2 regions of the Martelella sp. FLE1502 genome follow, and region 2 is predicted to be linked to the other one. Evidence: riboswitches for the same ligand, from Rfam matches in the RefSeq annotation. Region 2 holds a riboswitch; the other holds the start of a gene.

Region 1 (3,401 bases), on a different contig from region 2:
GTCTCAGCCGCCCGTTGTCATCGACGGGCGGTTTTTATGTCACTTTTTCTGGCCCGGAGATCAATGCCGGCTGCCGGCGTCGTAGGGCGAGTCCAGCGAGAAGGCGGGGATGTCGATCTTGAGGAGGCGGTTGTCGGCGGTTTTGACGATGTAGTGGCCGACCATGATGCCGGAGGGCGTGTCCAGCGGCGCGGCGGATTGGTAGCTGTAGCGCTCTTCCGGGGCGATCATCGGATGCTTGCCGGCAATGCCGTCGCCCGACACGGTTTCGACAATGCCGCTGGCATTGGTGATCGTCCAGTGGCGGGAGACGATCTCGATCCGGTCTCTCCGGTGATTGGCGATCTCGATCTCGTAGGCCCAGACGAAATGCGCGTCCTCCGGCATGGAGTGGTTTTCCAGAAAGCTTGGCCTGACGCTGACCTCGATCTCGTGGGTGATCGCCCTGTAGTGCACTGGTTCTCCCTGTAGGCCCCGGGCGGCTTAACCGCCCGTGAAGCCAATGTGGCTCAGACCGGCAGTTTGGCAAGGGCCTGGGCGAAATCCTCGATCAGATCGTCGGTGTCCTCAATGCCGGCCGAGAACCGGATCGTGCCGCCGGTAATGCCGAGTTCGAGGCGAGCTTCCTCCGCGAGGTTCTTGTGCGTCGTGGTCGCCGGATGGGTGATCAGGCTCTTGGCGTCGCCGAGATTGTTGGAAATCGAGACGATCTCCAGTTGGTCCTGCAGCGCGAAGGCGGCGTCCTTGCCGCCCTTCAGTTCAAACGCGACCAGAGTGGAGCCGGCGGCCATCTGCTTCTTCACGATCTCGGCCTGGGGGTGGTCATCGCGGCCGGGATAGATGACGCGCTCGATCTGTTTCTGGTCGGCCAGGAAATCGGCAATCCGGCCCGCGGTCTCGGTCTGCTGACGCACGCGCAGCGGGAAGGTTTCGAGACCCTTCAGAAGCAGCCAGGCATTGAACGGGGAGAGGGCAGGGCCGGTATGGCGATAGTAATCCTGCAGCTCCTCCTCGATCCACTCCTTCGACGACAGCACGATGCCGCCAAGGACGCGGCCCTGACCGTCGATATGCTTGGTTGCCGAATAGACGACGATGTCGGCGCCGAGCTCCAGCGGCTTCTGGTAAAGCGCGGTGGCAAACACATTGTCGACCACGGTGCGGGCGCCGGCCTGTTTGGCAAGCGCCGCGACGCCGGCGATATCGACCACTTCCAGCGTCGGGTTGGTCGGGCTTTCGAGGAAGAACAGCTTCGTATCGGGCCGGATCGCGGCTTCCCAGTTGGCAAGGTCGCGGCCATCGACCAGCGTGCATTCGATGCCGTATTTCGGAGCGAGCGTCTCCACCACCCAGCGGCAGGAGCCGAAAAGAGCGCGGGCCGCGACGATATGATCGCCGGCCTTCAACTGGCACAGGATCGCCGCGGAAACGGCGGCCATGCCCGAGGCGGTGGCGCGGGCATCCTCGGCGCCTTCCAGCGCGCACATGCGTTGCTCGAACATCGCATTGGTCGGGCTGCCGTAGCGGGCGTAGATGAAGCCCTCTTCCTCGCCCTTGAAGCGGGCCTCGGCGGCGGCGGAATTTTCATAGAGAAAGCCCTGGGTGAGGAAGATGCCCTCCGACATTTCGCCATATTGCGAACGGAGGCTGCCGCCGTGAACGAGCTTGGTCTGAGGACGCCAGGAATTCTTCATCTTTGATCTCCAAACAAAAAAACCGGTCGCGCGGGACCGGTTCACCCGGCCTTTTAGCTAGTTGTTTAACGTGGCTGCAAGCCGACCGGCCAAATCACCACGGGTATAAAGGCGGCATAATCCCTATAAGCGCTTGCGTCAATTCTGAAAGCTTGGTTTTGTCGCGCAACAGGAGCAAAACATGTCACAAAAGCCCGGAATTCTGGCCGATCGCGCGATCGCCAGCCTTTTTGAGAACGGTAATCTGATTGCAGCCGCACCGCGCGACCACGACCAGATCCAGCCGGCAAGCCTCGATCTGAGGCTCGGCGCCAAGGCCTATCGCGTGCGCGCAAGCTTCCTGCCGGGCCCCGGCCACAAGGTCGAAGACAAGCTTTCGCGCCTTTCCCTGCACGAGATCGACCTCACCGAGGGCGCGGTGCTGGAGACCGGCTGCGTCTATATCGTGGAATTGATGGAGGCGCTGAAGCTTAAGGACGGGCTGTCGGCCTCGACCAATCCGAAAAGCTCCACCGGCCGCCTCGATATCTTCACCCGGGTGATCTCCGACTACGCGCAGGAATTCGATATCATCCCGGCCGGCTACGAGGGCCCGCTTTATCTTGAAATCTCGCCGCGCACCTTTCCGATCATCGTCCGGCAGGGGTCGCGGCTGTCGCAGATCCGCTTTCGCACGGGGCAATCCGTGCTCACCGAGTCCGCCCTTCTGGCGCTGCACGAGCGCGAAACGCTGGTGGCAAGCGAGATGCCGAATGTCTCCGGCGGCGGGATCGCGCTGTCGATCGATCTGGCGGGTGAGGGGCTGGTCGGCTATCGCGGCAAGCATCATACCGGCGTGATCGATGTCGACCGCAAGGCCGGCTACGACGTGCTGGATTTCTGGGAGCCGATCCATGGGCGCGGCAAGGGCGAACTGATCCTCGATCCCGACGAGTTCTATATTCTGGTCTCGCGCGAGGCCGTGCACGTTCCGCCGCTCTGCGCCGCCGAGATGACACCGTTCGATCCGCTGGTCGGCGAGTTCCGGGTGCATTACGCCGGCTTCTTCGATCCCGGCTTCGGCCATGCGGGCGCCGGCGGCAAGGGCGCGCGGGCGGTGCTGGAAGTGCGCAGCCACGAGGTGCCGTTCATCCTCGAACACGGCCAGATCGTCGGCCGGCTGATCTATGAGAACATGCTGGAAATGCCCGAGACGCTTTATGGCGCGGGACTCGGCTCAAACTATCAGGCGCAGGGCCTCAAGCTTTCCAAGCATTTCAGGGCCGGCTGAGCGGCCAACTCTGCGTTGCGGCGGGCCTTGCGGGCGGGCTCAGTAGAGCCGCGGCATGACGCCGGTCAGGATCAGGCGCTGCAGGAAGAACACGATCAACAGCACGATCACCGGCGAGATGTCGATGCCGCCGAGATTGGGCAGGAAATTGCGGATCGGCCGGTAGACTGGCTCGGTGACCGCGTAGAGCCCGCGCCCGATCGAATTGATGAACGGGCTGTGCGCATTGATGATATTGAAGGCATAGAGCCAGGAGAAGATAGCGCTGGCGATGATCACCCACTTATAGATTTCAAGTGCGTAGTAAATCGTCTCGAACAGCGCGATCATGAAGGACTCCCGTTTTTTCCTTGCAAACATTTAGACATTCAATTCTAAACGAGCAAGGGGCGGTGGGTTTTGTCCGGTATTTATTGCCGGTTGCGCCCTCAGCGCAT
Region 2 (3,401 bases):
GCAGGATGGCGTTTGGAAAGCCCGGATGGTTGACGGCGTCTGGCCAGACCTGGGTTTCCAGACAGAAGCCGGCGAACGGGCCGTAGGGAAAGCCGCTCAGCCCTTCGGGCGTCTCGTCCAGCTTGAAGGCGGTGTAGAACTGCACGCCGGGCTCTGTCGTCAGCACGTCCATGGTAACGCCGGAAGAGGGTGCACGCACGCTGATCACCGGCCGCTTTTCCATGCGCTCCGATGACAGGCAGAAATTGTGGTCGAACAGCGCCTGCCGCCCGTTCGGATATTCCCGTTTCATCGGCTGGGGCTTGCGGAAATCGAACGGCGTGCCCGCCACCGGCGCCAGTTCGCCGGTCGGGATCTGGCGCTCATCGGTCGGCAGATAATGCTCGGCGGCGATCATGATCCGGTGTTCCAGCGTGTCCGTGCCATTGCCGAGATTGAAGTAGCTGTGATTGCAGATATTGGCGATCGTCGGCTTGTCTGTTGTGGTCTCGTAGACCACCGAGAACACGCCGCGCGGCTTGAGCTGAAAATGGGCGCGGATCGTGCAATTGCCGGGAAAGCCGCCGCGACCGTCGCGGTCGACGATCTTCAGCGTCACCCGATCCTCGCCGATCTCCTCGAATTCCCAGAGGCTGACGCTGGTGCCGTCACTGCCGCCATGGAGATTGGTAATGCCGTTTTCGTTGCGGTCAACCTGGTATTCCGTGCCGTCGATCGTGAAGCGGCCATCGGCGATGCGGTTGGAGGAGCGGCCGGGCGTTGCGCCGAAATAGGGCGAATAGTCGAGGTAATTCTCGAACGTCTCGAAGCCCAGCACCAGCGCGTGCGGATGACCGTCCAGGCGCAAATCCTGCACCACCGCGCCCCAGTTGAGTATGTTGGCGGTCAACCCGCCGCCGGAGATCGTGACCCTTTGCACCGCCTGTCCGTCTCGGGTTTTTCCGAAGTCCTGGGGCGTGTTCATTGTTTTTCTCCGCGAAATGTCATTGCGGCGCGATACTGCGCCGGAAAGGGGAGAGCTTCAAGCGCCCTCCCGACCGTTCCCGATTTCTTCCAGATGATAGGGGGTCGTCTGGTAGACCTCGTTGATCCAGTTGCCGAACAAGAGATGGGCGTGCGAGCGCCAGCGGTTCTGCGGCGTGCGCTCGGGGTCGTCGCCAGGGAAATAATTGTGCGGCAGGTCGACCGGCACATTGGCCGCAACGTCGCGCCGGTACTCGTCGCCGAGCGAGTTCGAATCATATTCGATATGGTTGAACATGTAGAGCCGGTTGGCGAATTCCTCATGCGCGAGGCACGGTCCGACCTCCTCGGAATCGATCAGGATCTCCATGCCGGAAGCCTTCGCCAGTTCCGCGCGCCGCACCTCCGTCCAGCGCGACACCGGGACCTGGAAATCATCGGAGAAGCCGTTGAGATAGACCGAGGCCGGCTTCAGGTTCTGGTGGCGATAGATGCCGAAGGCCTTCTTGTCGAGAAGATGCTTGGCGACGCCGTGGAAATGATAGGCCGCCGCCATCGCGCCCCAGCAGATGTTCATCGTCGAGTGGCAATGGGTGGTGGTCCAGTCGAGGATCTCCTTCAGCTCATCCCAGTAGGTGACTTCCTCGAAGGCGAGCGTCTCGACCGGCGCGCCGGTGATGATGAAGCCGTCGAACTTGCGGTCGGCGACCTCGTCCCAGGTATTGTAGAACGACAGCAGATGCTCGATCGGCGTGTTCTTGGCCTTGTGGCCGCCGACGCGAATGAGAGAAAGTTCGATCTGCAACGGCGAGGCGCCGAGCAGGCGGGCGAACTGCAGCTCGGTCTTGATCTTGTTCGGCATGAGATTGAGCAGCCCGAAGTGCAGCGGGCGGATATCCTGCCGCTCCGCAACCGTTTCCGTCTTGACCCGCACGCCTTCCGCAATCAGCGTTTCATAGGCGGGCAGTGTGTCTGGAATCTTGATAGGCATGTTCACATCCATACAAACAGAAAACCGGCCGCGTACAAATCGCAGGCCGGGGGCTTCCGCTCGCTCGGCCCTTTAGCGACTTGTTTAACGTGGCTGCAAGCCGGCCGGCCAAATCACCACGAGGAAGAAGTCAATAGCGCCGCGCGGGGCAGGCGTCAACATTCCGGCTTATGACGCCGCCCGCCGCCATGTCGCCGTGGCAATGCCCATGGCCATCAGCGCGCCGCCGCCGAGGCGGGGCAGAAGGGCGGTGACGGGGGGGGAGGCGAGCTTTTGCCGGAGCCTGTCGGCGGCAAGCGCATAGGCGAGCGCGTTGAGGGCGGCAAGCGTGACGAAGGTCGCGATCAGGATGGCGAATTGCGGGAAAAGCGGCGCCTGCGGCTGCACGAATTGCGGCACGAAGGCGATGAAGAACACGATCGATTTCGGGTTTAGCGCGGTCACCATCAGGGCATGGGTGAAAACATGCCGGGGCGGGAGGGTGGCTTCCGACGCTGAGGGCACGGCATCGCCGACGCCCTTGCTGCGAAACAGCTTGAAGCCGAGATAGACGAGATAGGCCGCGCCGATCCATTTCAGCACCATGAACAATTGCGCCGAGGCCAGCACCAGCGCGCCGAGACCGGCAAGCGAAGCGGTCATGGCGATGAAATCGCCGAGCGCGACGCCGGCGACTGTCGCCAGCGCCACCCGCCGGCCCTGGCTCAAAGCGTAGCTCAGCACCAGCAGGACTGTCGGTCCGGGGATCAGCAGCAGCGCGGTCGATGCGGCGGCGAAGGCGAGCCAGATATGCAGGTCCATGGCGTTTCATCTCCTGTTTCGGCAAGCAAAGACAGAGGTCGAGATCGTTTTCAAGCGTGGTGACAAGAAAAATCGCCGCACCGCCCTTGACCTTCCAGCAACTGGAAGCCCCATCTCTGTCGCAACAGGTTCCAGAAGGAGAATGGCAATGACCGAGACCTTGAAGATTGAAGGCATGGGCTGCGGCGGCTGCGTCGCCACCGTGACCAAGGCGCTTTCCGCCGTGCCGGGCATTTCCGACGTGGCGGTCAGCCTCGATAGCCACGAAGCCAGGTTTCAAATGGCTGCGCCCGCAACGCGCGCGCAGGCGGTAAAGGCCGTCGAGGATGCCGGCTACGACGTGAAGGGCTGAGGCGGAGCCAGCCGATTATGGCTGGGCTGTCTTGATCCGAAAACGCCGCAGCCAACAATCTCCCCCCTTGAGGGCAGGGCTATCGCAGATAACTGTTTCGCATAGCCCCCCAATCTTCTCGCCCCGGAGGGGAGAGATGTCGCGACAGCGACAGTGAGGGGGGAGCCTATCACCGCGAACGCCCTCACTGTTCTGGGAGGCTGCTTTACCCTCACTGCCCCTTTCGGGGCATCTCTCCCGCAAGCGGGAGAGAGTATTGGGAGCAAGCCGCTACGCCGTATGCGATAACCCTAG

The links. Region 2 has a riboswitch for S-adenosylmethionine ahead of V6767_RS14390 (homoserine O-succinyltransferase). Riboswitches for the same ligand answer to the same signal wherever they lie in the genome.
Region 1: it holds a riboswitch for S-adenosylmethionine, as region 2 does, so the genes downstream of both, V6767_RS12720 (O-succinylhomoserine sulfhydrylase) here and V6767_RS14390 (homoserine O-succinyltransferase) in region 2, are expected to answer to the same signal.

The regions. Positions count from the first base shown of each region.
Region 1 covers NZ_JBAKFQ010000013.1:56,673-60,073, forward strand. The annotation lists gene apaG (Co2+/Mg2+ efflux protein ApaG) at 61-456, opposite strand; gene V6767_RS12720 (O-succinylhomoserine sulfhydrylase) at 510-1,694, opposite strand; SAM riboswitch at 1,728-1,805, opposite strand; gene V6767_RS12725 (2'-deoxycytidine 5'-triphosphate deaminase) at 1,876-2,964, shown strand; gene V6767_RS12730 (YggT family protein) at 3,004-3,294, opposite strand.
Region 2 covers NZ_JBAKFQ010000016.1:6,236-9,636, forward strand. The annotation lists gene V6767_RS14385 (aldose epimerase family protein) at 1-964, opposite strand, end outside; gene V6767_RS14390 (homoserine O-succinyltransferase) at 1,022-1,954, opposite strand; SAM riboswitch at 2,007-2,084, opposite strand; gene V6767_RS14395 (LysE family translocator) at 2,123-2,755, opposite strand; gene V6767_RS14400 (heavy-metal-associated domain-containing protein) at 2,904-3,107, shown strand.